DNA from 3 places in the Bacillus sp. AC266 genome. Region 1 is predicted to be linked to each of the others. Evidence: riboswitches for the same ligand, from Rfam matches in the RefSeq annotation. Region 1 holds a riboswitch; each other region holds the start of a gene.
The links. A riboswitch is a leader RNA that binds a small molecule or an ion and turns the genes downstream of it on or off. The one in region 1 is predicted to bind S-adenosylmethionine.

Region 1 (11,150 bases):
GTGAAATCTTAAATGAATGCAGGAATAATAGTAGCATTCATTTAAGGTATTACATGCATTCGAATTGAAAAAGGGGTGAATAAAAATGGCATATTTATTACAAGTTGATTTTCCGTTTGAAGGTCCTTTTGGTGAAGAAATGGAAAAAGCATTTTGGGATTTAGCAAAAAGTATTAATGAAGAAGAAGGATTCCATTCGAAAATATGGACGGAGAATCAAGAAACGAAAGAAGCTGGAGGCATCTATGTATTTGAAGAAAAACAAGATGCTGAAAAATATGCCGAAATGCACAAAAACAGACTGCAAGCATCTGGTGTTAAAGATATTAGAATAAGAATTTTTCACATCAATGAAAAGTTAACTAAACTGAATCGTGGTTATAGTAAATAATGAGGGACACGGAATTTAAAAAAGAAGGGGGGAATCCCTTCTTTTTTGAATTGATGCTACAGAAAGAATAGCGTGTTTTTTAATTTAGGGTCATCTCTTTTTGATAGTTTGATATCGATGTGACAATACCCCTTTATTATTTTTCAGGTTACAATACATGTATTGCTTCAATAACATATGATCATTCTTAAGAATGTCATTGAAATGTACCAATAGATGTTAGTGCAGCAAAATAAATTGTGTTATGATGTGAGCAAATATAAAGCTATCTAACGGAGGGATTCACATGCCGCATGTTGTGTTTCGTGGAATTACTATTGAACAATTAAAAAGCATAAGCAAGCCATTAGTAGAAGAGCTCGCAGATATCTGTGAGTGTGGTACGGATAATTTCACCTTGGAACTACCAAGTTCTACGTTTGTATTCAATGGAGAAGAAATAGAAGCGTTTCCTCTTATTGAAGTGAAATGGTTCGAGCGTGGACAGGAAATTCGTGATCGATTTGCCAAGGCCATTACTACATATGTAATGGATTTTGGACTTCCAGAAGTAGAGGTTGTATTTACGGTTTTCACAGAATCAGCGTATTATATTAACGGGAAGCATTGTGCAAGTTAGAGCTATTTGAAAGATTTTTATAACATTTATAAGGGGTAGAACCACATTGCTATCAAGCTAAGTAAAGTAAATATCCAAAAACAAAAAAATGAACTCAATTCTCATAGACAACTAACTTTGAAGAGATAAAATTTTTGTTTTTGGGGACATCAAAATATTAGCTTAATGGATATGTGGCGCTACCCCATTAAGAAAAGAAATAGGAGAGAATATCCTATTTCTTTTTATTTCTATAATAAAATATAATTGCTAAATCCAAAGTAATGATAATAATTAGAAGTAATACTTCTATAAGTGCATCCGTTTTCCCATGTTGCAAAGACTTTATAAAGAAATCCCATTCTGTTTCATAGGGAGGCTCTGACCAATTTCGTTGCATTCCTAACACCATTCCATTTATGAAAAAGATAATACTTTATAGGATCCTTCCAACAAATACGGCAGCCACTTTTATATTCCAGCGCTGTATCTTAATTATATACAGGATTGGAAATAGAATAAGTATCCAAAAAATAATAATATAGATTGTATTAATCATTCTCTACTCCTAACAAAAGGATTGTGTTTTTAATCTTGGTGAATTCTCAGGTTGGAGGTATGTTTTATTGTTACTGGATATGCACTTGTAAAAACAAGGGCCGGAATTCCGGCTCTTTTTCTATCCCGCAAAATAAAGGTTTACTTTATCTCTCCGTCTCAAAAAACTCAATCCATTCTCCATCAGGACCAGCGAAGAATATGTAACGTGTTCCATCTGGTAATGTTTCAATTTCTTCTCCTAGTAGAAAGGTTACTCTGTGTTTCTGTAGTCTTTCGATTTCATCCTCTAATGAATCCACTTTAAAACAAATGTGATGTACTTTTCCTTCTGCCGGAAGGGAAGAGTTGTAACCTTCAATGAGTTCAAGTATCGTTTCTTTCGATTCTTCCACACCTAAAAAAGCGAGTTTTAAGTCTGGATTCGGGTGCCCCATACGTTTAATGAGCTGTAAGCCAACTACTTCTTTATAAAATGAAATAGATGTTTCTAAGTTTGTAACCATAAGTCCAACGTGTTCGATTCGTCTAACTGGCATGTGGATTCCTTCTTTCTGAAAATTATATACAATATATTATTGAAAATTAAGAAAATAAGCAAGATAAAAACCTTACAAATTTTAGAGTGTTATATGGTATAGTGAGAAAGTATGTTTGGGGAGAAGGAAGGAGATTATACGATGAATACAACTACTCAAACTCCTTCATTATCGGAAACAATGAAAGAGTGGCATTATGCATTAGCATATGAAATTAAACATTGGAAAACGATAGGTGGTAGTAAAATCTCTATCATTAACGGTCGTTTTTTATATACAGATTATGAAAGTACAGTATACGTATTTCAGCTTATTTCGGAAGTAAGCTTACCTGAAGGTTCACCAATTCGAATTGAGTTTGATGGTGAGGAAGCGACAGGAGAAGTATTATCTGTACATGGATTAGAAATAGAACTGAAATTAAATGATTATATACAAGGTGAAATACGAGAAGCTGTTTTATACAGTGAACCGTGGCAATTGTTAGAGCAACTACAAGAGAGATTGAAAGAAGCTCATAAAGATAAGCTGAAACGTAATCGTATAAAGCGTCTTGTTGATGGGACGAGCAGTCCGAAACATATTGAAAAGATGAAAAATACGAAAAATGAATTGGCGTATCGTTCTTTTTACAATCCAACAACGTACGTGTGGGGACCACCGGGAACAGGGAAGTCTTACAATTTATCGCGTATTATTTCTGCTCATTATCAAAAAGGAAAATCGGTACTTGTGTTAGCTCATAGTAATGCGGCAGTAGACGTATTAATGAGTGAAGTAACGAAGCAAATTGAGAAGAAGAAGAAATGGACGCCTGGAGAAATTGTTCGTTACGGTTATAGTCAACATGAACATATACGAAATCATGAAACGTTACTTGCATCGAAGTTAGTTGAAACGACGAATGGATCTTGGGGAGAAGAAAGACTCTATTTAGAAGAGACACGACAAGATCTTCGTGAAAAGATTTTATCATATAAAGCGACTTCTGCTGATAAGAAGCGTATACAAGAGATTGAAAGTGATCTTCGAAAGCAAAAAGCGAAAATTAAAGAAGTAGAAAAAGAATACATTGAAAACGCGAAAGTAATCGGCGCAACTTTATCGAAATGTGCAATTGATTCACTTATTTATGAGCGTACATTTGATTTAGTTGTCGTAGATGAAGTAAGTATGGCTTATGTTCCGCAAATCGCATTAGCTGCTTCACTTGGGAAACGTATTGTCGTTTGTGGTGACTTTTTACAGTTACCTCCGATTGCGATGGCGAACCATGAACTCGTTCGAAAATGGCTCGGTGAAGATATGTTTTATCATGCAGGGATTGTTGATTCTGTAAATAAATCAGAAGCACATCCGAACCTTTTTATGCTGCAGGAGCAAAGACGTATGCATACGGATATATCGAAGTTTACGAATTCATTTATTTATAAAAATAGAGTGTACGATCATCCATCTGTTTCAGAGCGTAAAGAACTTGCGAAACTGCAACCGTTCGCAAATGAGGCGAGTGTTTTATTTGATACGAGCTTAATGGGAGCCTTTTCTTTAAAAGACGCAGCTTCCGGTTCTCGTTTTAATATTATGTCTGGTTTAGTAGCGATGCAAATGATGTTAATTGGATTGTTAGACGGTGTTCAATCTATCGGTGTAGTTACGCCTTACAGGGCACAGTCCCGCTTTTTATCAACGTGCATTAGAGAAATGTTGCAGAGAACGAAATATCAAAACATACCAGTTTTAGCGGCGACGGTTCATAAGTTTCAAGGTTCTGAAAAAGATATGATGATTTTTGATACAGTGGATAGTTATCCGCAAGAACGACCTGGCGTGTTATTCTTTGACCATAAAAATCATCGCCTCGTCAACGTTGCAGTGACAAGGGCGAGAGGGAAGTTCATTCAATTATCAGATTGCCATTATATGCGTAAAAACCTTTCGAGAAAACAAGCGTTATCACAATTAACAGCTCATATAGAACGTCACGGAGATGTATATGATCGCACGACATCAAGACAATTGTGGGAGCGGAAAATTTCGAAACGTTTACGCTGGTTTATGGAAATGAATCTTGAAGAGCCGAAAGGGTTATTGAAAGATATTTTAGCCGCAAAACAAAAAATTATTATTTCACTTCCAAGTACAAAGCAAGTGGATAAGCGAGTCTGGCAAGCGTTAATGCGTACAAATGCGCAAATAACAGTGTATAGTGATGGACCAGTTCCGTTAAAAAATGTAAAGTTACAAAGACAAAATAAAGCATTCCCGTTTATCGTAATCGATGATGAAATCTTTTGGGCAGGAGCACCTCTTACATCTCAAATGATGTTTGAAGGTAGTATGGAATTTCCGTACGTATGTGCAAGATTACAAGCACCTGAAACAATTGGCGTATTAAAAGGGTTTTTAGATATTCGGTAAATTCAGATAGGAATTCCTTGACTTTTGCCTGGAATGAACTTAGAATGAAAATAATTTAATACAATTTTATGAAAATTCTTATCACGAGAGGTTGAGGGACTGGCCCTATGACACCTCGGCAGCGGATTCTTTATGAATACTGTGCCAATTCCAGCAAGGTAACTTGAAAGATAAGAAAGAAGCTCATTTTGACTGTATATACAGAAGCCTCTTTCTATCTTTTAGAAAGAGGCTTTTTTACGTGAAAATAAAAGGAGGAAGAAAAATGGGAGCGACAGGAGTAACGTCACAAAGAAAAACAATTGAAGAGAGTATAGAAAGAAATAAGGAAAAGTACATAGAAACAAGTCATAATATTCATGCGAATCCGGAGATTGGTAACCAAGAATTTTACGCATCAAGAACGTTAAGTTTGTTGTTAGGAAGCGCAGGATTTCAGTTGCAGCACAATATAGCTGGTCATGAAACAGGGTTCATCGCACGAAAAAGTTCCGGGAAACAAGGACCAGTTATCGCATTTTTAGCCGAGTATGACGCTTTACCAGGACTCGGTCATGCATGTGGTCACAATTTAATTGGCACAATTAGCGTTGCAGCAGCGATCGCGTTATCAGAAACGCTTGAGGAAATCGGGGGAGAAGTTGTCGTGTTCGGAACACCAGCAGAAGAGGGCGGGCCAAATGGTAGCGCAAAATCGAGTTATGTGAAAGCTGGCTTATTTAAAGATGTTGATGCGGCGCTTATGATTCATCCGAGCGGAAAAACAGCTCCAACGAGTCCATCACTAGCGGTCGATCCACTTGATTTTCATTTTTACGGAAAAACAGCTCATGCAGCGGCCTCACCAGAAGAAGGAATTAACGCATTAGATGCGATTATCCAGCTTTATAACGGTATTAATGCACTTCGCCAACAACTTCCGTCAGATGTGAGAATTCATGGTGTTATTACTGAGGGCGGAAAAGCACCTAATATTATTCCTGACTACGGCGCAGCAAGGTTCTTCATCCGCGCAGCAACGAGAAAAAGATGTGCGGAAGTAACAGAAAAAGTAAGAAATATTGCACAAGGGGCAGCGTTAGCAACAGGCACAAAAGTAAAAATTCATCAATTCCAAAATGAAATCGATGAACTACTCGTAACAAAAACATTTAATGACGTCGTAGCCGAAGAGTTAGAACTACTAGGTGAAGAGGTAAACCGTAAAGAAAGAGTAGGAATTGGCTCAACAGATGCAGGAAATGTAAGCCAAGTTGTACCGACAATTCATCCGTACATTAAAATCGGTCCAGATGATTTAATTGCGCATACGAATGAATTTAGAGAAGCAGCACGTTCAGAATTAGGAGATAAAGCGCTAATTACATCCGCAAAAGCACTAGCAAATACGGCGTATCGATTAATTACAGAAGAAGGTTTGTTAGAAAAGGTGAAGGAGGAGTTTAGGGAGGAGCAGAGGAATCAGGGGTAGGTGAGAAGGAGACGTATCTCTGGATTTTCTAGTAGGAAATTGAATGAAAAAAGAACCAGCCTATGGCTGGTTCTTTTTTCATTATATAAGAATTTTTCCACATACACTCGGTATCTTTATCTTAGTACCCTCTTATCAGAACGACAATTTCTCCTCAAACTCACTCTTTAAAACAATTAAAGGAGACGATAATCCAAATTGCATTAAGGAGTCTAAAAATGTAGCGAGAGAATCCATCGAATCGCTCATGACCTTCATCATATAATTAAACTCCCCGTTAATTCGATATAAATCAGTTACTTCGGGAGCGGCATTACAAAATTGGATGAAATCAGAGCATTGACTCGTTTTAAACATGATGAATGCTTGAATGTTCTTATTAATTTTAGAAGGCTCAAATTTCGTTCGGTATGCAGCTATAACGCCTTGATCTTCAAGTTTGTTAATGCGCTCTTTTACAGCAGGCTGCGTCATGGATATAATACGTCCTATTTCTGAAACAGAAATTCTCGCATTTTCATACAACAAGTTCATAATTTTATGGTCAATTTCATCTAGTTTTACTGTGTTTTGCATTGGATAGCCCCCCTTTTTTATTTTCTAAAGTAAATCGTAAATTATAACTATAATATCATAAGTAAAGGAACTAAATTACCTATAAATCTATATTTAAAATTATTAGTATTTGCTTAAAAATATAAGTATAGGATTTAATAAACGAAAATTTAGGAAGGGTGGAAAAAATGAAGAATCTTGATGGGAAAGTAGCGTTAGTAACAGGGGCGAGTCGCGGTATTGGTCGTGCGATTGCGATGAGATTGGCAAACGACGGTGCATTAGTTGCAATTCACTATGGCCGAAATAAAGCAGCTGCAGATGAAACAATTAGTGAGATTGAATCTAATGGAGGAAAGGCATTCTTAATTGAAGCGGATTTCAATTCAATTGATGGTGTCAAAAAGATAGTAGAACAATTGAAGAATGAATTACAAATAAGAGTTGGTACATCAGAGATTGATATTTTAGTAAACAATGCAGGGATAGGTACACAAGGAACAATTGAAAATACGACAGAAGAAGTTTTTGATGAAATTATGGCCGTAAATATTAAAGCACCGTTCTTCTTAATTCAGCAAACATTACCATTACTACGAGCAGAAGGGCGCATTATTAACATTTCATCGGCCGAAGTACGAATCGGTTTTACAGGGTCCATTGCATACGGTTTAAGTAAAGGTGCACTAAATACGATGACACTTCCTCTAGCTAAACATCTTGGAGAAAGAGGTATAACAGTGAATACAATTATGCCTGGATATACGAAGACAGATATAAATGCGAAATTGCTAGATAATTCGGAAATACGAAATTTTGCTACGAATTCATCTGTGTTCGGACGAATAGGGCAAGTTGAAGATATTGCAGATGTAGTAGCATTCCTTGCTTCTTCGGATAGCCGCTGGGTAACAGGGCAAATTTTAGATGTTTCTGGAGGATTTTGTTTATAGGGGCACTACTTCATACACATCAAGCTAATATTTTCATATCCCCCTAAATTAAAATTTTCTTTCTCTACAGATAGCTATTTTGAGAAGCCGCTCATTTTTTCGTTTTGAGGGCATTTCTTTTTCTTAAGTTGATGGGTATGTATGGTGACCCCTATTAGACGATAGTGAATTAACAATTTCGGGGTTCAGTTCCACTTTATTCAAAATAAGATTTTTTTGCAGTAAAATCAATGTTAGTGGAACTTTTTTAATCAAACTTTTTTCTAAATTAAAATAAATCCTTGCAACATTTAAATTAGTACTATATAGTTCTAGTTATGAAAAAGGTAAAATTAATGAATCAAAAACGTGTGATTGAAGTAGCTGCAACATTATTTTTAGAAAAAGGGTTTGCTTATACAAGTATGGATGAATTAGTACGTGTAAGCAAAGTTTCAAAGTCTAATGTGTATTATCACTTTTCTAATAAGGAAGTATTATTAGAAGGGGTCGTTGATTATTGGATTGAAATGTATCAATCTGCAATTGATGACGTACTTTCTCAGAACCAATTTTTAGTTGAAGATCGCATCCAACTGTTTTTAAAGCAATTATCACAAGGAGTTCAGTCGAGAGAGTATAAGGGGAGCTGTCCATTTATTACTCTTTATATTCAAAGTCCTAAACAGGCCACGCAAATAAAAGAAAAAATAGGTCTTTTTTTTACAGGATTACAAAAGAAAGTTTCTCTATTACTTAAACAAGGGGTAGAGAATGGAGAATTCAGAAACACGATTAATATTGATGAGGTTGCATCACTTTTTATTACAAATCTTGAAGGAGCGTTATTTATTTCAGAAACATTGAAGGATGCAACTGTAATTACGAAAACAGCAGATCATTTTTTAAAATTGCTTCGATAAAAGAAGCATTTTTTTTACATCAAATTAGTACTAATTAGTACTAAAAAGGAGATTTTATATGAGAACAGTATTTTTAACTGGTGGAACAGGCTTTATTGGAAAGCAATTAGTAAAAGAATTAGCCAAAGAGGATGTTAAAATTCTTCTTTTAGTAAGGTCGAAAAGTAAAGCAATACGCATTTTTCAAGAAAGAGGCATCTTAAAAAAGGCATTTATGCACTTTATTGAAGGTGATTTGACGAAAATAGATTTAGGTCTAAGTGCTGAAGATAAGGAGAGGGTATTGAAAACGGATGTGATTATTCACGCAGGAGGCCCCATGGATATTCAAGCGACAAGTAAAGAGGCAGCTTCCGTATTTTTAAATGGCGCCAAACACATTAGTGAATTAGCTAAAAGCATTCATCAATTGAAGGGCTTGCAACAATTTATTCATGTTGTAGGTTATATGAGTCCCTTTGATGATAAAAATAGCAAGATTGCAATTGATGTGTTTAAAGAAGGAAACAATTATTTGAAAATAAAAAATCCATATGAGAGAACAAAATTTTTAGCAGATCTTTATATCCGTCACCAGGCATCAGCAGTAGGTTATCCGCTTTCTGTAATTAATCCGCCAACTGTAGTCGGTAGTAGTAAAACAGGGAGTACAGAGCAGATAGCAGGATTAGGTTTGCTTGTGATGAGTATGCGAAGAGGTCTCATGCCAGTGATTCCTGGAGGTAAGGGATATAGGTTACCACTTATTTCAAACGATGAGCTTGCGAAGTTTATTGTGCAGGTTTTCAGATTGGAACAACCGATTATTCAAACATATACACTTGTTGAAGACAAACAGCACGATCAGAACATTGCTGAATTATTAAGTATTATGTCGGAAAGTATGAATATGAGGGCACCAAAAATCTCTGTCCCAATGCCACTTATGAAAGCAATTATGAATAGTGGAGTAAGTAAAATAACAAAAATCCCTTCGGATGGACTGAATTTTATTACAAAACGAAAATTTTCAAATGTTTCAGCGAAAAAAATTATGGGAGGAGATTGGTTTAAGAAGACGAGTGTAATGAAATTTTTCCCTGCCGTAGTAGCTGATTTGGATTATCGAATGATGCATCAAAATGGCCAGCATAATCATTTATTTAAACGAACATTATGTGATAACACTACCCTTTACCAATTACAAGGAGAGGGTAAACCGTTTATTTTATTACATGGTTTATTGAGTGATGGAGAGGATTTATTTCCTTTAGCACAAGAACTTCATGAAAAAACTGGTCAACCTGTATGGATCTTGGATCTTCCAGGTTTGGGACGTTCTCCTTTTAAACAAGAGAAAAATCTTCTAGATATCTATTTGAATGTAGTGAAAAAGTTATTGGAGAAAGCTACTAATGGTGCACATCTAATTGGCCATTCATTCGGTGCGTTTATTCTTCTGGAAGCATTGGTACAAGAGTACATAGATAAGAAGTATTCAATCACTTTACTTCAGCCACCTGTTGCTAAAAAAAATGCTAAATTGCTAAATGTCCCCCAATTTATGAACAAATGGACATTAAAATTGGCAACTACTAATTTGATAGGGCGCTATTTATTAAGTAATGGTTTGTTTGAAAGTATGGAGAGCATCCCTGAACATTATATCGAAAAAATAAGTAACAGTTTTACTTCTCCTAGAATTTTAAATACTACGGTTCAGCTTAACAGTTTACTACTGAAAAACGATCAAGGTGATTTCAATGAAGTAACAAAGTATAATCTTCACATTATTTGGGGGGATTGTGACAGAGGCTATTCTGCTCCATCGCATCTTGGTAAGGTTGATTTTGTTCCATATGGCCATCATTTTCCTCTTAGCCATCCGAGTGAAACGGCAACATTAGTAATAAAAAATAGTAATACTAGCAGATGAGAGTGTGGGATAAATAAACAGTGTGTAGTAAGATCGTTGTGTCTTTGAAATAAAATCGTACTGTTTGGGGTCCCACTCCATCACTATCAGACTAAGAAACGCAAATACCTTAAAACGAAAAAATGAGCATTTTGTTACAAGGTAGTACATAATTCTCGAAAGCGGAAGTTAAAAGTATTAATTTGAAACAAAGATGTACCGTTTTAAATTCTATTTATTTCCAAGTTAATGTGATATATTTATATCATAAAGAGCGAAATATATCACACAGGAGGTTTATATGAAAAATAAATTAGCTTATTTAGGATTTCTCGGTTTTTTGGGTTTTTTAGGTCCGTTCTCATTTTTAGGTAATATTTCATGGGCATCTTATTTTTTCGGTTTCTTTTTCTTCTTCGCATATGCAAAAGTCGTACCAGATGAGCTTTTTATGCTACATGTCCGCCTTGCAGCTACAAGAGCCTTTTTCATAGCACTAGTATTAGGTAGTATACTACTCTTAAGTGTTTTTATTCTTGAAAATCTACATGTAATTCGGTTCTTTGTTATATTTTCGTTTTTCATACCTTTAGGTACATTCATAATTAATTTAGAAATATTTGAGCGTAGAGAAAAGAAAGGGATGCAAGATGCCACTTAAAACTCGAATGAAAGAATATAGGGTAAAGCTAAGTATGTCTCAAGAAGATTTAGCCAATGAAGTTGGTGTCAGAAGAGAAACAATTGGCAATCTCGAAAATGGAAAATATAATCCTTCATTCAAACTTACTTATGATATTGCGAAGGTTTTGAAAGCACCTATTGAAGTGTTATTTTGGTTTGAAGACTAGTTTAATTCTAGTACAAG
Region 2 (11,150 bases), on a different contig from region 1:
CGATAAGTGGATTAAAGAGGGGCAAGGAACTGGCAGTGGGAGAGATTATCAGCCTTGTCTTGAAATTCAAGATGATCCCTCATTAGATCGGTCAGTGGGATTTAAAAAGTATAAAAACCGGCAGACAACATGAGGTTTTATTGAATTTGGGATGGAATTACTTTCATTTAACTGAATTTTCTGTTGTTATTTCAGATATTCGTTGATGGAAAAAAACCACTGATTAGAGTTTCACTTTATTGAACAAATTAGATTACTAGACATTACGAAGGGGTTTATTAATGAAAATGAATGAAAAAACATATCTAAGTATAGAAGAGATTATTTCATTACCAACCTTATCAGGTACAAACATAAGTGACGATGGCAAAAATGTAGCATTTGTAAAGAAGACAGCTAACTGGGAAGACAATACGTATAGAAATTATGTATGGATATATGAAAAGGATAAAGAGCAGAGTTACCCACTAACAGATGGGGATATAGATAGTACACATCCATTATGGTCTCCAGATTCTAAGACTATTGCATACCTTAGTCCAGGCGGTGACGGAGCTAATACAAATCAGATCTTTGTTAAGTCAATAGATGGTGGTAGTAAGGTTCAAATTACGGATGAGAAGGAAGGAGTTAATACATTCAAAAGGGAGCCTACTGGTAAAGGTTTTTATTATGTTGCCCAGTCAAAAGAATGTGAGGAAATAAAGAAGCGTAAGGAACGATATGGAGATTTCCACCATGTAGGTAAGGAACATCGGAATAATTGTTTATACTACGTTGAAATAGAAAAAGGGATACAAAATGATAAAGGGGAACGGAAGGTTAGCAGTGTTTATCAACTAACGAATGGTAAGGATTTTTATATACATAACTTTGATATTTCAAATGATGGGACAAAGGTTGTATTTATGGCTACACCAAGCCTAAACGATCATATGAATGGTGATCTATACATATTAGATGTTGAAGCTGAGGAACTACAAAAGATGAATGTAGATAAGTTGTTGGGCGGGAGCGTTTGCTTTTCTCCTGAGGGCAGCAAAATATGTTACTCAGCAAGCATAAGGGAGAAGGAGTACTATAGAAACCATATACAAGAAAGTACATTAGAGATATATGATATGAATACTGGAGAGGTAATTCAGCCTCTAACAAACTTTGATAGTACGGTTATGCTATTACAGTGGACAGATAAGGGGATTTTAATTAGATGGCAGGATAAAACTAATTATCTCATTGGGTTGCTATGTGAAGATGGCACTGTGGAAATGTTAAGTGAAAAAGTAGATGGCTTTATAATGGATGCTTCTATAACAAGGGATGGACGTCATATATCCTATAGTAAGGCCATAACAAATGAAACCTTTGAAATCTATTTAGACGATAAAAAAATAACGGATGAAAATAGCTTTTTTAAAGGGAAGCTGAAAAGTAACAGGGAAATAATCTCATGGCAAAGTAGTGATGGTTTTGAAATAAAGGGTGTTTTATCAACCCCAGTAGATTTTGATGCCAACAAAAAATATCCCTTATTAGTAGTAATCCATGATGGTCCGGCTTGGGCATCTTTTCCGATATTCTCAGACTGTTTTAATGAGAAATATCCGATTGAGCAGTTTATCGAAAAAGGCTTTATAGTTTTAGAGCCAAACTATAGAGGAAGTTCTGGCTATGGTAATGAGTTCTTAAAAGCCAACTATAGAAAACAGGGAATTGCTGACTACGATGATGTTATATCTGGAGTGGATAAACTAGTTGAGCAAGGGATTGCAGATAAAGATAGAGTAGGGGTTATGGGATGGAGCAACGGGGGATATATATCAGCTTTCTGTTCTACATTTAGTAATAGATTTAAAGCTATTTCAGTTGGAGGTGGAATTACTAACTGGAGTACCCATTATGTGAATACAGATATACCTTACTTTATTAGGATGTATTTAGGAAATACTCCATGGAATGATCCAGAGATATATACGAAAACATCACCAATGACGTATATTAAATCAGCCTGTACGCCTACCTTAATCCAACATGGCGAAAAGGATGCAAGGATTCCAACTTCCAATGCATATGAGCTATATCAAGGGTTAAGGGATATGGAAGTTGATACAGAATTAATTATTTTTAAAGGAATGGCATATAGTTCTGATCAGCCAGGAATTAATGTGGCTATTATGAAGCAGAATTTGATGTGGTTTTCACACTATATTCTTGGAGAAAGTATGAAAGGTTTTAGGGTTTTATAATGGCTTGTTTTAGTCTTTAAGCTTTTTAGGTGTTTGAAATAAAGTCGTACACATTTATCCGGTTATATATGATTGAGTTTAACATTTCGGATAAGGCAAACTGTGAAATATTTTGGTGTAAATGAGAAAAGAGCCTGAATGTAGGCTCTTTCCTTATTTATATTTAAAAGATGAACTATTCTTATGCAGTTTTACTTAATTTATATGCTTCACGGTTATTTTTTTTGAAAAGTTTTGGGAAAACATAACCATCTAATCCAATACGTCCAGCACTATGTCCTGCAACTAAAATGAACATAGTTAAAATAAGTAGGTTTGGGTTTACACTAACAGTTCCGCTTAATAAAAATGAAAGGTTCATTATGATGCCGAAAAATGCAGCTGTTTTTGTTAATCCACCTAAAATCAAACCTAGACCTACTAAAATTTCTCCCCATTGAACTAAAAAGCTAAATAGGTCTGCGTTTGGAAGAACAAAATGTTGAAGAAAATCTGCCCACCAACCTTGTACTGCAGGGTGGTCACCTGATGCTTGAGCGATAGCTCCTTTTAGAAAACCACTTGCATCAAAAGACTGTCCAAAAACTTTTCCTATTCCAGCAGCGAGCCATGCATATCCTATGTAAAGTCGTAAAAATAATAATATGAAAGTAGCGCGTTTATCAGTTCTTAAAAAATTGATAACCATTGAAATCCCTCCAATGTATTGTATTTACATGTTTATTATATATCCATTGTGAATAAATTCACAATGGATAAAGTGTGAACAAAAATGGTGTTTTTATAAAATAAAAAAGGCATATAACAATCATATGTTATATGCCTTTTCTAATATATACTTAGTAATTTATTTAGGTAATGTAAATTTAACTTTTTTACCTTGTGAAATATCTTTAGCTTCTTTATTTCTCATAGGTCCTAACTCAATCTCAAAGCTTTTTTCTTTCCAAATCTTTTCGTACTGCTCTTGATCTAAAATATATACTTGCAGCAATTCTCCAGATGTTCCAGTTTTAACTGCAGCGTTATAGTCGTAATTTAATAGCATACCTTCATTAATCGTATATTGTGTACCATCATTCACTCTTAATGTAGAGCTTATAGGAGATAGTGAAACGTCTTGAGCATCTTTGTTATCAAGCTTGAATTTTACTGTTAACAGAACAAGACCGTTTTTAAAATTTGCAAAGCGTGGAGCTTCGACGGAATTTGGTGTGAATTGAGTGAATTGGTATCCGTCTAATGTAACATTAACAGCGCCTAATTCTTGGCTGTTATTAATACTTGATTTCTCTTTTAACATTTTTTTATCGCCCATGTTATTAGCTGTAGCTTTATCTTGGTAGAAAGTGTTATCTGTTGCAACCTTTTCAGCACCTTGTTTGTTTAAACTTAATGAAAAGCTTCCAGGACTTCCGATTGGAGCATCAAATTTTCCTTTATTAGCTTGTGCAGTTGGGACTGTGACTGAGACCGTTGAGAGATTTGAAATTTTCGCTAGATCATCTTTTCCGAATGGATAAGCGATATAACCAGAAATAGTTTCTCCTGCTTTTACTAAGTAATCATTCGTTGGAGCAAGCTTAGTTGGTAGCTGATCTTCTGTTGGAATTAAATCTCTATAGTTACTATATGCTTTCTGAGCACCAGTAAATGACATGTCCAATGCTGGCATATAATAAATATCTTTAGCTGAACTATTTTTTACGCTGTAGTTCACAAGAATAACTCCGCCCTCTGTTTGACGATTAAACGGAATGTCGAAGTTTGTATGGAATCCATTTAATTCAACTAATGTATAACCATTCATTGTTACTGAAACATCTTCAGCTTTATACACTTGTGGTTCCTTATTTTCAAAAAGAACTTTTGTTTTACCACCTGTTTCTTTTTCCATATAGGAAATCAGCTTAGAGTAATCGCTTGAGCTAGTAGCTGTATTTTCAGGCTTTTTATCTTCAGCTTTTTTATCTTCGGATTTTTTTTCTTCAGGTTTATTTTCTTTCGTTGTATCCGTTTTTTCTGTTTTGTTTTCTTGCGTTACATCTTCTTTTTGTTCTTTATTTGTCGTATCGCTTTGACCACAGCCAGTTATTACAAAAGCTGCTACGATTAGTGTAGAAAATAAAGAAAGTAATTTTTTTGACATGTTTCTTCCCCCTATTTGTTTAAAACCAGTTGGGTCTGTATAATCAGACCCTTTATATCTCTCACATTAGCCCCACGTTTTATTATAAGAAAGTGAACCAGTATTTACCAGTGTTTTTCTGGTTGTTTTTATTATTTTGATATCTTAATGATTATTTTTAATAGAAACATATTTAAAGCTTATATAGGTAATTACAATATTTTTCCGCCAAAAGAGAGAGAAGATTATCTTTTCTATTTTAAATATTGAATCTTTTTGTTAGAGTAAATAATAGAGATATATTGAAAGGGGACAAAGACTCGATATGTGTACGAACTTGTAATGATTAGAAATTAGATAGATGAATTTTTCTCTCATAAGTGAGGGTTTATTTAGCTATCTGTAAATCATTCAAGGACTGCATATTTAGCTTGTACATCCCCTTTGTAAGGGTAGATGCCTATGTGGGGAAATTTATATCTCTTATATAAAATATGCGTCCTTTAAACTTGGAGGAGTATATGATGAATCAATTGAAAAATAAAGTAGCTGTTGTTACAGGTGTTAGTCGTCTAGACGGTATAGGAGCAGCTATTTGCACGGAGTTAGCAGAGGCTGGATACGATATATTTTTTACGTATTGGACAGAATACGATAAAGAGATGCCTTGGGGCGTTGATAAAAATGAACAAATACAATTAAAAGAAAAGTTGATACAAAACGGTGTCAAAGTATCGAGCATGGAGTTAGATCTAACTCAGAATGATGCATCAAATCAGCTTATAAATAAAGTTACTGAACAATTAGGGTACCCTCATATATTAATTAATAATGCAGCATATTCTACAAATAATGATTTCTCTAATTTGACTGCTGAAGAACTAGATAAGCACTACATGGTAAATGTTCGTGCGACTACATTGTTAAGTAGTCAATTTGCCCAAGGTTTTGATAAGAAATCTGGTGGTAGAATTGTGAATATGACGTCGGGACAATTTAAAGGACCTATGGCAGGAGAATTAGCGTATGCAACAACGAAGGGAGCAATTGACGCTCTTACTAGTACGTTGTCAGCGGAAGTGGCCCATTTAGGGATAACAGTGAATGCAATTAATCCAGGTCCAACTAGTACAGGATGGATGACTGAGGAGATAAAGCAAGGATTAAGACCGATGTTTCCTTTCGGCAGAATTGGTGAGCCAAAGGATGCAGCAAGACTTATTAAGTTTTTAGTGAGCGAAGAAGCCGAATGGATTACAGGGCAAGTTATTCATTCAGAAGGTGGATTTAAGAGATAATTTTATAATTAAAAAGAAGGTATCTCATTTCAATGAGATACCTTCTTTTTAATCTTTCTTCAATCTTCGTGCAACACCATTCCCTAAAGACTGTAATCCTTGAACGAGGATAATCAAAATAAAGACTGTTGCATACATTACTTCAGGTTCGTAGCGTAAATGTCCGAATCGATATGCTAAATCACCAAGGCCGCCAGCACCTACAAGTCCAGCCATTGCTGTTGCACCGATTAAGCCGATCGTTGCGATTGTTAATCCAAGTACGAGAGACGGGCGAGCTTCTTTAACCATAACGTGCCAAATGATTTTTAAAGTAGAGACTCCCATTGCTTGATATGCTTCAATGACACCGCGATCCACTTCTAATAAAGCAGTTTCCATTAAACGGGCAATGTAAGGGGCTGTGAAGACAACAAGTGGTACGATAACACCTTGCACGCCAATGGACGTTCCCATTAGAAACTTTGTAAAAGGTAAAATGAAGAATAATAGAATGATAAATGGAAGAGAACGAATGATATTAATAACTGTATTAAGAATAGGATAGATAATCTTATTTTCTCGCTGTCCACCAGGTCTCGTTAAAACAAGTGTGACGCCGAGTGGTAATGCAATAAGAATAGAGATAAGTAGTGAAATAGATGTCATTTGAAATGTTTGAATTGTTGCTTCCCATATTACGTTACCCCACTCATCCAAAAAGGACTTGTTTCCCATAATCTGTTCTACCTCCTTCTACGATGATCCCTTGTTCTTGTAAAAATGATAAGGCACGGTGTACTTCACTTTTTTCACCTTGCATATGAACGGTCAGTTTCCCATATGCCTCATGTTTTAACTGCGTAATATTGCCTGATAAAATATTCGGATATACGTGGAAACGTTTTGTAGCGATAGCTAACGCTGGTTCTCCTGAAGCGGTTCCTATAAATGAAAGTGTTACGATTTCCCCGGTGCTTTGTAGTTCTTTCTGTACATCTTCTGGAATTTTAGCTGCAAACGCGCTATTTACAAATTTCTTCGTTGTTACATGTTGTGGGTTTGTGAAAATATCTTTTACGGTTCCACTTTCGACTACCGCCCCATGTTCCATTACAGCAACTTGGTCACAAATACGCTGGATGACATTCATTTCGTGTGTAATTAGCAAAATCGTAATTCCGATTTCTTCGTTGATCTTTAATAATAAATCAAGAATAGAATCGGTCGTTTCCGGATCTAATGCGCTCGTTGCTTCATCACTTAATAAAACTTCAGGCTCATGAGATAGTGCGCGAGCGATCGCTACACGTTGTTTTTGACCACCAGATAATTCACCTGGATAGGCATCTTTTTTATTAAAGAGATCAACAATGCGTAAATACTTTTCTACCCTTTTTTCAATTTCATTTTTGGGAAGACCAGATAGACGTAAGGGTAGTGCGATATTTTCATAAACGGTAACGGTTTTAAGTAAATTGAATCCTTGAAAAATCATGCCGATCTTTTTTCTCGCCTTTGCGAGTTCTTTTGTCGATAAGGTTGTTAACTCTTGTTCATTTACAATGATATCTCCTGTCGTTGGTTTTTCTAATAAATTTACACAACGGATTAATGTACTTTTACCAGCGCCACTATATCCGATGATTCCAAATACTTCGCCCTTTTTTACTTTAAGGGAAGTTGATTTAAGAGCCTCAACATTCCCTTTTTTTGTTGTAAATACTTTGGAGACATTTTTTAATTCAATCATTATAGTCAGCTCCTACCAAGACGGTAAAACAGAACCATCGAATTTTTTCTCAATGAAATCTTTTACTTCTTTAGATTGATAAGCTTTCTTTAATTTATTAACAACAGCATCATCTTTATTTTCAGTACGAACAACGACCCAATTCACATATGGTGAATCTTTTCCTTCGCGGAAAATAGAATCTTTCGCTGGGCTTAATTTTGCACCTAATGCAAAGTTTGTATTAATTGCAGCTGCCTTTACTTCACTTAGTTGTGTTGGTAATTGAGATGCCTCTAATTCAACAATCTTTAAATTTTTCGGGTTTTCAATTACATCTTTTGCAGTCGCTTTTTCTGTAGCTTTTGGATCAACCTTTAAAACACCTGCTTTTTCAAATAGCTTTAAAGCACGAAGCTCATTTGTTGGATCATTTGGGACAGCGATTGCATCGCCCTCTTTTAATTCTTTTACATCTTTTAAGCTTTTAGAATATACACCCATAGGGAATGTTACTGTGGAAAATACTTCAGTTAATTTCATGTTGCGTTCAGCTTTAAATACGTCTAAATAAGATTTAGTTTGATAGCTATTTACATCGAGGCTTTTTTCATCTAAAGATACGTTTGGTGCTACATAATCATTAAATACCTTTACATCAATTTCGAGACCATCTTTTGCTGCCACTTCTTTTACCTTTTCAAAAATTTGTTCATGTGGTCCGCCTGTTACACCGACAGTAATCTTTTTCTCATCTAATGCTTTTACCTCTTTATCAGAATTAGCACCACACGCACCTAACAATAATACAGCTCCGCTTACAATACTTAATAATACCTTTTTCATCTATAATTCCCCCTTAATATACGTTCCAAAATAAAAAGCACCTCTCAAAAATAAGAGAGGTGCCGAATAGACGAAATAGGTTCCTCTCTTATCTTCCAAAACGAAAATCGTTCTGCAGGAATTAGCACCTTAGCTTATACGTTCTAAGCTCGGTTGCCGGGCATCATCGGGCCAGTCCCTCCGCCACTCTTGATAAGAGTATGTGTATGTAGTTTTTAAATATGGTACTAATAGTAAATCTTACAAAAAGAATTGTCAATATTATTTTCTGAATATATTTTATTTTAAGGTAATCGAAACGTTCCCTTTTTTATGTCCCTTTTCCACATACATATGAGCTTCAGCAATTTCTTCTAATCGGTAAGTTCTATCAATAACGGGCTTTAGTTTTTCCGTTTCGACTAGTTTTTTTAATAGAATCATATCCTCTTTACTTACCTTGGCCATCATTCCATTAACAGATACATATTTTCCATTGGGTGTTAATGTATTTGTACAAAGGGATTTTTTATACTTCCCAACTGCATCAAATATAATATCGTAGCATTTGCCTTGCTTAGTAAAATCTTCTTTCGTATAATCAATTACTTTATCAGCTCCTAAAGATTGCACGAGTTCAAAATTTGAATTACTACAAACAGCCGTAACGGTCGCGCCGAAATATTTAGCAAGTTGTACAGCAGCTGTTCCTACTGATCCGGAGGCACCATATATGAGCACTTGTTGCCCTTTTTTTATACGGCCCTTTCTCAGGAAATGTAATGCTGAAGTTCCACCAAAAGGAATAACTGCCGCTTCTTCATACGTCACATTGGTAGGTTTTAATGTTATTAATCCACTTTCATGTACGCATGTGTACTCGGCATAACCACCGAGGTTTAGTTCTGTTAATGCAAAAATTGGATCACCTTTTTTAAATTGAGTTACATCTGTTCCTACTTCTTCGATTTCACCGGATAACTCTACGCCGAGTACAGGTTTTCTCGGTTTTCTGAAACCTAATATGATCCGCATAGGAATCCAAAATAAGAGGGGGCTATTAAAGCCGCGTATTCTACAATCTCCAGTCGTTACACTTGTTGCGTGAATTTTAATTAATACTTCGTTCTTCTTAGGTGTAGGTTTCTCTATATTTTGAAGCTGAAGAACGTTAGGTGGTCCATACTGTGTGCAAATAATCGCCTTCATAATGACCTCCTGAAATGAGTTGTTGTTATTTACATCATATTTAAAACCTTCATTAAACATGTCGCTATATAGCGAATAAAGATTAAAAATTATATAGATTTCGTAGGAAAAGAGGTGATATTATTTTGAGAAAGGGGGCGACATTATGAAAAAAACTATTTTTATTTCAAGTTTAGTGCTTGCAATCAGTCTGGGGGTAGGGTGTAGCAATGAGAAAACAACAAAGACTGATGAACCGAAAAAAGAAGCCATGCAAAAAGAAAAGGAATTAGCAGCGAAGGATGTTTTCAAGAAAACGAACGAAGCTTTTAAAAATGAAGAAAATGTAACGATGACATATGATGTAGGGATAAAAGCTGAGGGAACAGAGATGGATATATTAAAGGCTAAGATGCAATTAGAGCCAAAGACAAAGAATTCTCGTTCTGAAATGAATATTTCTGGTACAGATGTTGTAGTGTATACAGTGGATGGTAAAGTTGCTGGTGAGGTGAAAAACCCTAATACAGGAGAAGTTATAACCGTACCAGAGGAGCAATTAAACGCTGGTGGAATGAAAGCGACTCAAGATATTATAGATAAGTTAGAAGTACCAGCAGTAGTTTTAGATAAAATGAAGATGGAGAAAAGCGGAGATAAATATAAACTGAAATTTACATTAAAAGGGCAAGAAACAGAAAGTATGTTAACTAGCATGGATGAAACGCAGAAGAAAATGCTACAAGCACAAAACGCAAAGATAGAAGAAGTGGATGCAGAATATATCATTACAAAAGATTTTAAATATGAATCAGCGAAGATAGATATGATTATGAGTAGTAATGGTAAGGATAAGGCACACATTATTACGAATGCAAAATATACATCGTACGAAAAGTTTGAGCCAATACAGCTGCCAGCAGCAAAGTAACAGTCTTGATGAGGGAGGGACCTAAAATAAAGGGTCTCTCTCTTTTTTGTTAATACCTTCTTCGTAGGAAAGTAGGTACAATATGAAGAGGAAGAACGTTAGAAGAGGAGAGTGCCATTTGAAAAAAAGAAAGATAGCAGTTGTTATTGTAGCGTATACAGTGTTGCTCGCGACATCTGTATATACATACAAAGGGCAACTGGATCATCCTATTATGAGTGATGTAGGGAAGTTGCTTCCAACGAAAATTAAACGTGTTGAAAATGCTGAGGATGAACGTTCATTAAAACAGTTAGTGCAAGATGCAAATGTTTCTGGAGAGAAGATTTCTATTGCAGGTATGCAACATAGCCAAGGCGGACAGACGTATTATCCGAACGGTACGATGCTTGATATGAAAGGATATAATGAAATATTAGAATTCGATCCGGAGAAGAAGAGGATTAGGGTGCAAAGCGGTGTCACATGGAATGACATTCAAAAGAAAATCAATCCATATGGTCTTGCAGTTCAAGTGATGCAATCTCAAAATATTTTTACTGTTGGTGGTTCATTAAGTGTAAATGTACATGGGCGTGATATTCGTCATGAAGCATTGATTGATACAGTAGAGTCGTTCAGATTGTTAATGGCAGATGGTACGGTGCGTAATGTAAATAGAGAAGAAAATGCGGACTTGTTTCCATATGTAATTGGGGGATATGGATTATTTGGTGTGATTTTAGATGTGACGCTACAGTTAACAAACGATGAATTGTATGAAACGCATACGAAAGTACTAGATTATAAAGAATACTCTTCATACTTTAAGAATAAAGTGCGA
Region 3 (11,150 bases), on a different contig from region 1:
GCAAGTAGACTTTGCAGGTCAATTAAACTTCAAATGGGCAAAAATTGAAAAATAAAGTGAAACTTTAATCAGCCCTCACCAATCGGGCTTTTACGGGCAGTTGATCCCCCCTAACTTCTTTGCTTTCACTGAATTTTGAGGTGAGGATCTTACTGCCCGTTAATGCCGGATAAAATGCAACTTAGATCATCGTGTTCTCACCCACACCCATTGTTTTTTTAGCAAAATATATTAAAAGCAGATTCCCTAATATGAGGAAATCTGCTTTTTCAATATATTATTCCAAGAAATTAACACTCCACTTTTTATTATTGACATATAGTTCTTTCCAGTGTTAATATTCTAAATAATCAAAGAAACAAAATATTTTACCATCAAAATGTAATGTCTACTAAGTTGAAACATATAACGATAGATTATAGTTCAACATGTATATACATATAGAATACCTGATTACCTATATACACATATTTATAATAGGTTTTCTCTCCTTCTATAGCTACACTTCAAGACATGGACATTATGACGTTACGAACAACACATTTAGGGAGGAAAGAACAATGAAGAAAAAAGTTGTACCTGTTGTTGCATCTGTTTTAGGGGCAAGTCTACTACTAACTGCTTGCGGGGGAAATAAAGATAATGCAGGCGGAGCAAAAGCGAACGATAAAGCACCTGATAAACAAGCGATTAACTTATCATTTGCTTCAGAAATTCCAACAATGGATGTTGCAAAAGCGACGGATGGGGAATCCATGAATGTAATGAGAAATGTTTTTGAAGGTTTATATGCTATAGGAGAAGATAATAAACCGATCCCTGGTGTTGCTGAATCGGTTGACATTAGTCCGGATAAAACAAAGTATACTTTCCATCTTCGTGATTCAAAATGGTCAAACGGTACTCCTGTTACAGCAAAAGATTTTATTTTCGCTTGGCAACGTGCCGTTAACCCTGAAACAGCTGCTGAATATGCATTCTTATTCTTTGATATAAAAAATGCGAAACAAATAAACCAAAAAGAAGTAGCAATCGATCAATTAGGCGTTAAAGCTCTTGACGATAAAACTTTAGAAGTACAACTAGACCGCCCTGTTCCCTACTTCTTAAGCTTAACGACATTTGCAACATTCTTACCAATCAATGAAGAGTATTTAAAATCTCAAGGCGATAAATACGCTTTAGAAACAAATCATTTAATTTACAATGGTGCTTTCACATTAGATAACTGGAAACATGAACAAAGCTTCCAATTGAAGAAGAACCCTAACTATTGGGATGCTAAAACTGTAAAACTAGAAGAAATCAACTTCAATGTCGTTAAAGATAAATCTACAGAAGTTAACTTATATGATTCAGGACAAATTGATCGTGTTGCTTTAACTGCGGAGTTTGTTGATAAGTATAAGAACGATTCCAACTTCAAGGAACGCGCTGAAGTCGGTATCCAATTCTTACGACTAAATCAGAAAAATGCAGTATTAAAAAATCAACATGCACGCCTCGCTATTAACGAAGCAATGAATAAAAAAGCGTACGTAGAAACAATTTTAAATAACGGTGCAATCCCAGCAGAAGGAATGGTTCCTGCGAAATTCGCAAAAAGTCCAGACGGTAATGACTTCCGTAAAGAGAATGGAAATCTAGTCAAAGATGATGTGAAATCTGCAAAAGAAAACTGGAAAAAAGCGAAACAAGAACTTGGTACTGACAAAGTAACAATTGAACTATTAACAAGCGATAATGCTTTAGCTAAGAAAACTGGCGAATATTTAAAAGGTGAATTAGAAAAGAATCTAGATGGATTAACAGTGAATTTAAAACCTCAACCACGTAAACAACAGTTAAAACTACTATTAAGTGGTGATTACGAAATTGGAATCGATGGCTGGGGCCCTGACTTCGCGGATCCTATTACATTCTTAGATCTATTCACAACAGATAGTGCTTATAACTTCGATAAATACTCTAACAAAGAGTACGACGAGCTTATTCGTAAAGTAAAAACTGATTTAGCTGGTGATGAAAAAGGTCGCTGGGAAGCAATGAAGCAAGCTGAAAAAATCTTATTACAAGATGGTGCTGTCGCTCCTTTATACCAACAAGGTCGCTCTTACTTACAACGCTCTTTCATTAAAGGACTTGTAACAACTGACTTCGGCGGTGAATTTAACTACAAGTGGACAGAAGTTGCAAAATAATAAACACTAGTAAAAAAGGTATCCCACGAAGGATACTTTTTTACTTTATGCTTCTTTAACTACAGAACTTCCCCTCTTTACTATCACTTTTATACCTATAGTGATTCCCGCTACCAATTGTGTAACTAGTATAATAAGTAATAATGAAATAATATTTTCCACTAAATTAACTCCGCCAAATATTATTGTGTAATAGCCATTCGCTGCATATGTTGCGGGAAATAATCCCGAACGGCAAACCTGTTTTTCCAATGCAGTGATAAATACATATGTATTAATACTAAGAAGACTAAAAGGACGATTATCAACTCTCTTCATAGCTCTCTTTTTGTATTGAACCAAAACTCATCATAAATATAACCATAAATATCAAATATGTTCTCCACGTCAAAGAAGGTATATGCCCTGACCAAAGATAACTAATTAAATAGTTGATTCCCATAATACACGATGATACTACTAAACTAATACTTATCAATTTCACATATTTGAGCATATCTTTTCTCCTTACTTTTTAATTTTCTATTTCTTCAAATTGCAGATTCACCGGCTCTTCTAGGAGTGTTTCATAAAAGTTTTCTGCCAAATCTGTTGAAGGAATTTTTTCATCCACTTCATCAAAACGAATACTATCTAGCCAGATACAGCCTTCTCCTGATAATAAAACACCAAATGCAATACCAAGTGCTTCTTCTTTTATATCTAGTACAACCGAGTATGATTGCCAGTTATTCGTATTTTTAATTGGACGATTTTGCATGTTATCCATAGCAATAGGCTCTGTATCTTTTCCGTCTACTCGCATCCACAATCCTGCCCAGTCTTTTACATTTTCACTCTTAATAAATGCTGTTAAACGCAACCTCTTACCTACATATTTATCCGCTCGGAACATTTGCATTAATGTTGAAAACCCTCCGTGTGTAACGTTCTCTTTTCCTTTTATATATGCAGATACTTTTCCTTGATGAACAACTTCGTAATCTAAACCCATCTCATATTCAGCAGGATGACTTCCACTTAATACCCATCCTTTCGGTATACCTTTTTCCATTAAAACGCCCTCTCTTTCTATATAAAATGACTGGAAATATTTCCGATATTTTTTTGGTGGTAATTGAAACATTCTTTTAAAAGCTCTAGTAAATGCCTCTTGTGAGGAAAAGCCATTTTGCACTGCAATATCAATGACTGCTCTTTCAGTCGATACTAAAGCCTGTGCAGCATGAGTTAATCTTCTCTTACGAACATAATCCGTTACACTCATCCCAATATAACTTTGAAAAATACGATGAAAATGGTACATCGATACTGCCCCGTGAAATGCCACTCTTTCTGTTGTAAGCTCTTCATGTAAATGATTCTCTATATATTCGATTGCTTTTTTTATCATCTCTTTATATTCTTCATGCATTTCAGTACCTCCTTACAACTTCAATTTACCATATACATACAAATCATTTTTGATTTAAATTGCGGATTAATTCTTAAAGCTATAAGTAAATAATTTATTTTCAACACATACATAATTACACAAAATTAGGAAAAACTTGTATAGAAAGAAGTTACATAAGGAGGAATTTATAATGAGAATTTTACTATCAATTTTATTAGCTCTTATGCTAGTACCTGCATTAACAGGATGTAAAGCTCCTGCAAAAGAAGATACAACTTCTAATAAGAAAACGACTGAAGAAGCAAAAAATGAGGCTCCTGCAGATTTAAAACTAAACTTTAATGAATTTGATTTAAAGGCAGACTATCAAGATACGAAGAAAGACTACGAAGCTGATTATAAAAATGTAGCAGCGGACAAGAAAATGGAAGCAAAGATTGAAGACCATAAAACAGATGTAAAGTTCACAGGCGACGAGGCTATTACAAAATTAAGCCCTCTTCTACAAGAATTAAAATTCGATAAAAACACACCAGATCAAGAAGTAATTGATCAAGTAGTCAATGTATTCAAACTTGATAAAGACTACCAAAAATTCGATTTAGAAGTTGTCTTCTCTGATGGAACGAAAAAAGAATATAAAAGAGAAATAAAATAAAGAAGTAGGCGGTTGCCTACTTCTTTATTTTTTAATTTTTACGTATCTTAGTTCTGGACTAGAACCGATAATGAATTGGACGCCAGATACTGATGATTTTTGTAAATATGAAGAGCTTGGGAAAATAATTGGGATTAATGGTGTTTCATCAAACATAATGTCTTCTGCTTTATGCAATAAGTCAAAACGCTTATCTTCGTTTTGTTCAACTTTTGCCTCTTTTACTAAAGCATCAAATTCTTTATTATGCCATTTTGCATAGTTGTTTGGACCATCACCTGCATATAAATCTAGTTTAGTAATCGGATCCAATAGAGAGCCGCCCCATCCCATATAAGCTAATTGGAAATCACTTTGCTTATATGTGTCAATGTAACTCTTCCACTCTTTATTTTCTAATTTAATATCTACACCAAGATTTTTCTTAAACATTTCTTGCATTGCTTCTGCTACTTTTTTATGTTGTGTATCTGTAGTGAATTTTAATGTTACTTCAGGTAATGTAGACCAACCTTGCTCTTTCATGCCCTCTTCTAATAATTTTTTCGCTTCTGCTGAATCAAATTTTACGTAATCGCCTTTTTCTTTACGGAAATCACGACCACCTTGTGTTTTTGCCCCTTCTGGAACAAAAGCATATGCTTCTTGTGCATTATTTTTATACAGTTTTTCAACGATAAACTTACGATCAACCGCTAATGAAAATGCCTTACGTACTTTTGCATTTGTAAACGGCTCTTTTTCTACGTTAAACGAATAAATATAAGATGAAAATCCTGCAACACGTTTATATTCTTTATTTTCTTTTTCTTTCTCAATCATCTCTTGTGGTAAACCACTTAGTAAATCTAATTCTTTTGATTTAAATAATTGATACGCTGTTTTAGAGTCTGGAATAATACGAAACTCAATTTCTTTTAATGTTACCTTTTTATCATAGTATTCTTTATTTTTTTGTACTGTAATTGCTTGGTTATGCTTCCATTCTTTTAACGTGAATGGTCCGTTCGTAATTAACTCTTTTGGATCTGTTTTTAATTTATTATTATCATCAATTGATTTTTTAGATAATGGAATAAATAATGAACTTGCTAATTTTTGTTTAATAGAAGCAACTGGGTGCTCGAGTGTTACCTTTAATGTTTGAGGATCAACGACTTGAATACCAACTTGTCCTTCTTCACCTTTTCCAGTATTATATGCCTCTGCTCCTTTAATAAAGTACATTTCTGTCGCATTCATAGAACCTGTTTTCGGGTTTAATAATCGCTTCCATGCGAACTCAAAATCATTTGCTGTAATAGAAGAGCCATCTGACCATTTAATATCTTTCTTTAAATGAATTGTATATTCAGTTCCATCCGCATTTACTTCTTCTTTCTCTGCCAATTCATTTTGATATTTCCCATCACTATCTTGCGTATATAAACTTGAAAACAACTGTCCAATTACATAACCTGACGTGCTATCTGTCGCAATAGCAGAATCAAGGGTATACGGATCACTGCTAATATTCGTTACTAATCGATCCCCTTCTCCCTTACCAGCACTCGCCTTTTGCGTCTCTTTCTTACCACAAGCGACAGAAGTTATTGCTAAAACAGTCATAATGACAAATAATAAAAACTTCTTCATCCTACATTCTCCTTTAACCTGAAATTTTTGGTGTTGATGCTAATAATGTTTTTGTATAAGAATGTTGTGGATTACGGAATACTTCGTCCGTATATCCAAATTCAACAAGTTCTCCTTTGTATAAGACAGCCACTTTTTCACATAAATAGTGAACCATCGGTAAATCATGCGCGATAAATAAATATGTATAGCCTTGTTCCTTTTGAATCTTTTGCAGTAAATGTACAATTTGGATTTGCAGTGAAACATCTAATGCTGAAATTGGTTCATCAAGGATTAATACTTCTGGCTCACATAATAGCGCTCTTGCAATGGCAATACGTTGACGTTGTCCTCCGCTAAATTCGTGTGGATAGCGATCAATATATCGTCTATCTAATCCAACACGCTCTAGTGCATCACCTGCGACTTTATCTTTCAATCCTTTATCGCCTAAACCGAATGAAATATAGCCTTCTGTTACAATATCGCGTACTTTCCAGCGCGGATTTAATGCAGCTGTGGAATCTTGAAAAATGAACTGTACTTTCTGCAAGAAATCCCGCTTATGAGCTGACTTCAGCTTGTGAACAACTTGACCGTTATAATCAATTTCACCAGACGTTGGACGCTCGATCCCAGCTATGAGCTTACCAAGTGTTGTCTTTCCAGAACCACTTTCTCCAATAATGCCAAGCGTTGTTCCTTTTGGGATAGAAAGTGATATACCTTTTAACGCTGCGATTTCTTTATTTTTACTTCCATACGTTTTCGTTACTTGCTTTACAGTAATTAAATCTGTCGTCATGAGGCATTCACCCTCTCTTTTGATTTCGCTTTATTATGCTCCAGAATATGCTGCCAGCAATGTGAACTATGCTCCTCAGAATATGTTGTTCTCTCTGGGAATCGATGAATACATTCTTTTATCGCTACAGGACAACGATTCACAAACGGGCATCCAAAACTATTTAACGTTTCAATTGAAGGTGTTGTTCCCTCAATTGCTCTAAGTACCTTTTCTGAATCATCCATATTCGGAATTGCTTGCAATAAACTTTTTGTGTAAGGGTGCTTAGGTGAGTCAATTACTTCTTGTATCGTTCCTTTTTCAACAACACGTCCCCCGTACATAACTACTACTCGGTCAGCTACTTCACGTACAAGTGCCAAATCATGTGTAATTAATAAAATACTCGTATTTTGTTTTTCCTTTCTTTCTTTTAACAACTCCATAATTTGCTTTTGAATCGTTACATCTAATGCTGTTGTAGGTTCATCTGCAATAACGAGCTTCGGGTGACAAGCAAATGCAATTGCTAAACAAATACGCTGCCTCATACCTCCGCTCAACTGATACGGGTATTGTTCAAAGCGTTTCTCTGCTTCATGTATCCCTAAATCATTTAGTAAGTTAATTGCAATTTCTTTTGCCTCTTTTTTCGATTTCTTTTCATGCTGCGCAATTACTTCTGTAATTTGTCTTCCAACCTTCATCGTCGGATTTAAAGATGAAAGCGGGTCTTGAAAGATAAAGGAAATATCTTTCCCGCGAATTTGATTCCATTCTGATTCTTGTAAATCCGTTAATTCCTTTGATTGGAAAGATATATTTCCATCATCAATATGAATCGATTCTTGATTTAAGCCGATAATTGATTGTGCTGTAACACTTTTCCCTGAACCACTTTCTCCGACAAGTGCAACTATTTCACCTTCGTTAATAGAAAAGGAAACATGCTTCACAATTGCTCGCTTACTATTCTCTTTTTCAACGGCCAACGTTACGTTTTCTAAAGATAAGATTTGTGCCATGTTTTTTCTCCTTTCGATTACGTTTTACGATTTTCGGATCAATCGCATCTTGCAAACCATCACCAATCGCATTAAATGCGAACATGATGAATGCAATCATGATTGCCGGGAAGAAAAGTTGCCACCACTCTCCGCTTAGTAATGTCCCGAGTGCATCGTTTGTCATCGTGCCCCAGCTCGCTGCTGGTGATTGTACTCCAAGTCCGATAAAACTTAAAAATGATTCTGAGAAAATAGCTGCTGGAATTGTAAATGATAAATTGACGATAATAATCCCCGTTAAGTTTGGAATTAAATGCCCATATATAATTTTCATATGAGATGTACCTAATCGCTCTGCTGCAATAACAAATTCTCTTTGTTTCAATGAAAGTACTTGCGCCCGAATGAGACGTGCCATGCCAATCCATCCCGTTAACGCAAGAGCTATAATAATTGTAAAAAGTCCTGGTTTCATAATGATTAATAGTAAAATAACAATCAGTAAATATGGGATACCGTATAACACTTCAATCCCTCTTATAATCCACTCATCAATTAACGTTCCAAGACGATTACGTCCTCTCACATATCCACTAAAGCCACCGATAAGTACACCAAGCCCTATATCAAGAGCTGCTGCTACCAATCCAACTGTTAATGAAATTTTCCCACCAGCCCAAGTACGCGCCCAAATATCTCTCCCTAAATCGTCTGTTCCGAACCAATGCTCACTACTAGGCGGTAAATTAGTTGCTTCTTTTACTTGTTCACTCGCAGTAAATGGTGTTAAACTTTCGCCAATAAGCGAGAAAACAATAATTAGTAATAACGTCACTGCCCCTAAAACTGCTATAGGGTTTGATATAAACTTGCGAAACACTTCCTTTTTCCGGCTAATCGTTTGCTGATCTTTATTTATCGTTAATTCTTTTTTCTCTTCATTCGTTAATAACTGGTCATTAATTTCATAAGCCCCCATTTAAACATCACCCTCCTTACGTAATAGAACGAATGCGCGGATCAACAATACGATGAATGATATCTGTAATAAAAATACATACAATTAATAGCGCACTATAGAAAATGGTTGTTCCCATAATCACCGGATAATCTCGGTTGAAAATACTGTCTACAAAATATTTTCCTAAACCAGGAATTGAAAAGATTTTTTCAATAACGAAAGTCCCTGTTAAAAGTCCAGCCATTAATGGGCCAACAAATGTAAGTACCGGAACAATCGCATTTCGAAGAGCATGTCTTATAATGATTTTCTTAATTGGTATACCTTTCGCTCTCGCTAGCTTAATATAATCACTCTGCAACACTTCAATCATATTAGAGCGAACAAATCTTGTAATAACTGCGATTGGTCCTAACGCTAATGCGAAGGAGGGTAATACAGTATGCTCAAATGTTCCCCAAGACGCCACTGGTAGTAATTCAAATTGTATGGCGAATACTTGTATAAATAGTGGTGCTAAAATAAAACTAGGAATAGAAATACCGAGAATCGCAAGCAAGCTCACACTATAATCAATCACTTTCCCATGATATAGCGCGGCAAATGTACCTGCGGCAATTCCGACTAACAATGAAATAACAAGTGCTTGTAAACCAATAATTGCCGATGGTCCAAAACCAGTTGTTATAATTTCCGATACACCTTGACCTGTCGATTGAACAGATTCGCCAAAATCAAAATGAACTACCCCATCCAAATAAGCAACATACTGATTCCATAACGGTTCATCAAGGTGATACTTCGCTCTCATGTTTTGTATTACTTCTTCAGGAAAGATTTTCGCATCTGATGAAAACGGATCACCTGGAATAATATGCATAATTAAAAATGTTACTGTCGTAATGACCCATAGCGTGAATACCATAACCGATAGTTTTTTAATAACATACACTTCAATAACCCCCTAAACAAATGAATTTACTTTGTTTTATTGACATATTTGTTGCCATTACTCCTTCTCTACTTCTTAAAACACAAAAAGCCTTGATCTTAAAAAATAAGATCAAGGCTTAATAAACGAAGGCCCATCACTTATCTTTCAAGACTTGCTTGCTGGAATTAGCACGGTGTTCCTGTTACAGAACCCGCTGCTGAGGTGTCATAGGGCCAGTCCCTCTACCTCTCTGGATAAGTAAATTGCTATATTATTATTTGGTTCAAATTGTATATTTCGAATTATAATTCTGAAAAAATGAAAAGTCAATCAAATTGGATATATTTAGAAAAATCAGTTTTCTATTATATTAGTTATTGAAATTACAATCTTTCGCTTATAATAAAAAGAAATTGTATTAAAGGAGTTATAAGATGGATCCACTACTTCTGGCTACTATAGGATTGCCATTAACAATCGTCATACTCTTCATCATTGGCTTCTATAAACTCTTCATTAAAAAGAAAAGCATCACTTCTTTTTACACTCCATTCGATAATATTACTGGCCAAACAATTTCAGAATTTCACGAAGAACAGAAGGTATTAGTATCCGAGGATGAAGACGGAGATGTTAAAAAGAAAAAATAACCTTGCGCATGCGCAAGGTTATTTTTTCGCCTCTGTTTGAAAACGTTTATAGTATGTCGATGCTGTTGAAAAATTAACTTCTATATCACGAATCAACGATGAATCTTCTTCTTTAGCTAACTTCTGTAATTTTTTCATCGCTTGTTCTGCTTCATTTAAGAAACCAACATATAGTTCATGTTCATCCTCTTTCGACTTCGGCACACGAATTTCTTTACGCATATGATCAATATCTTCTAACATGCCCGTTGTTACCGTTCGCACGTCTTCTTTATATTTAGCACTAGTTATTTCCTTACCGCCCTTTTCTTTTGCCACTTCCCATAACTGTAACGCTTTATTAATTTCTTTGTTCATCTTCACATCATACTTTTCATGTACCTCGTTATATACTTTCATATCTTCTGTTTGCTCAGTAGATTGCTCTACCTTTTCTTTCGGTTCTTTCGTGTCTTTATTTCCATCACATCCCGCTAGAAGGAGCATACCCCCAAGCATAGCAATACCGAAAACCTTCTTCATCTCTTATTCTCCTTTTATCTACAGCTATTACTCATTATAGTTTCTTTTATCTCCACTTGTTATTATACCGAGAACACCCTACTTTTTACACTTAAGACGAGATCTTAATATACACACCAACATTTTTGTCACAGTATCGTCACTTTATGCAAATAACTTTTGCATCACCTTACAACACTGTATAAGTTATTTCAAAGAAATGAAAAAAGAGCTGATTCAACACATGTTTGAATCAGCTCTTTTTTATAAATTAAGCCTCTAAATTTTGTCTTTGTTGCAGTTCAAACTGCTTCTCACTTCTTCTGGCCATAAATAGATAACATAACACAGCACCAATTTCACAAAGAGCTATAACAACCCCCATAGGAAGTGCTGTATTGCTTCCACCAATACCTACTAGCGGTGCAACAAGTGCTC

Region 2: it holds a riboswitch for S-adenosylmethionine, as region 1 does, so the genes downstream of both, AC0IXC_RS26940 (MetQ/NlpA family ABC transporter substrate-binding protein) here and AC0IXC_RS01685 (M20 family metallopeptidase) in region 1, are expected to answer to the same signal.
Region 3: it holds a riboswitch for S-adenosylmethionine, as region 1 does, so the genes downstream of both, AC0IXC_RS26985 (ABC transporter permease) here and AC0IXC_RS01685 (M20 family metallopeptidase) in region 1, are expected to answer to the same signal.

What each region holds. Positions count from the first base shown of each region.
Region 1 covers NZ_CEEDEC010000001.1:332,425-343,574, forward strand. The annotation lists gene AC0IXC_RS01660 (monooxygenase) at 86-391, shown strand; gene AC0IXC_RS01665 (DUF1904 family protein) at 678-1,010, shown strand; partial or broken gene AC0IXC_RS01670 (hypothetical protein) at 1,225-1,548, opposite strand; gene AC0IXC_RS01675 (VOC family protein) at 1,694-2,086, opposite strand; gene AC0IXC_RS01680 (AAA domain-containing protein) at 2,198-4,507, shown strand; SAM riboswitch class I at 4,583-4,684, shown strand; gene AC0IXC_RS01685 (M20 family metallopeptidase) at 4,773-5,978, shown strand; gene AC0IXC_RS01690 (Lrp/AsnC family transcriptional regulator) at 6,114-6,554, opposite strand; gene AC0IXC_RS01695 (SDR family oxidoreductase) at 6,722-7,486, shown strand; gene AC0IXC_RS01700 (TetR/AcrR family transcriptional regulator) at 7,822-8,388, shown strand; gene AC0IXC_RS01705 (alpha/beta fold hydrolase) at 8,447-10,303, shown strand; gene AC0IXC_RS01710 (DUF3796 domain-containing protein) at 10,584-10,943, shown strand; gene AC0IXC_RS01715 (helix-turn-helix transcriptional regulator) at 10,933-11,133, shown strand.
Region 2 covers NZ_CEEDEC010000010.1:8,999-20,148, forward strand. The annotation lists gene AC0IXC_RS26910 (alpha/beta hydrolase family protein) at 282-2,246, shown strand; gene AC0IXC_RS26915 (DoxX family membrane protein) at 2,428-2,934, opposite strand; gene AC0IXC_RS26920 (DUF5068 domain-containing protein) at 3,094-4,395, opposite strand; gene AC0IXC_RS26925 (SDR family oxidoreductase) at 4,896-5,672, shown strand; gene AC0IXC_RS26930 (methionine ABC transporter permease) at 5,721-6,389, opposite strand; gene AC0IXC_RS26935 (methionine ABC transporter ATP-binding protein) at 6,364-7,404, opposite strand; gene AC0IXC_RS26940 (MetQ/NlpA family ABC transporter substrate-binding protein) at 7,417-8,229, opposite strand; SAM riboswitch class I at 8,315-8,428, opposite strand; gene AC0IXC_RS26945 (NAD(P)-dependent alcohol dehydrogenase) at 8,509-9,417, opposite strand; gene AC0IXC_RS26950 (DUF6612 family protein) at 9,563-10,327, shown strand; gene AC0IXC_RS26955 (FAD-binding oxidoreductase) at 10,446-11,150, shown strand, end outside.
Region 3 covers NZ_CEEDEC010000010.1:24,418-35,567, reverse strand. The annotation lists gene AC0IXC_RS27035 (peptide ABC transporter substrate-binding protein) at 1-55, shown strand, start outside; gene AC0IXC_RS27030 (peptide ABC transporter substrate-binding protein) at 561-2,201, shown strand; gene AC0IXC_RS27025 (hypothetical protein) at 2,247-2,519, opposite strand; gene AC0IXC_RS27020 (hypothetical protein) at 2,506-2,697, opposite strand; gene AC0IXC_RS27015 (helix-turn-helix domain-containing protein) at 2,716-3,615, opposite strand; gene AC0IXC_RS27010 (YusW family protein) at 3,788-4,255, shown strand; gene AC0IXC_RS27005 (peptide ABC transporter substrate-binding protein) at 4,280-5,890, opposite strand; gene AC0IXC_RS27000 (ABC transporter ATP-binding protein) at 5,904-6,677, opposite strand; gene AC0IXC_RS26995 (ABC transporter ATP-binding protein) at 6,674-7,684, opposite strand; gene AC0IXC_RS26990 (ABC transporter permease) at 7,641-8,645, opposite strand; gene AC0IXC_RS26985 (ABC transporter permease) at 8,662-9,579, opposite strand; SAM riboswitch class I at 9,717-9,822, opposite strand; gene AC0IXC_RS26980 (DUF3951 domain-containing protein) at 9,996-10,211, shown strand; gene AC0IXC_RS26975 (hypothetical protein) at 10,230-10,733, opposite strand; gene AC0IXC_RS26970 (multidrug effflux MFS transporter) at 10,984-11,150, opposite strand, start outside.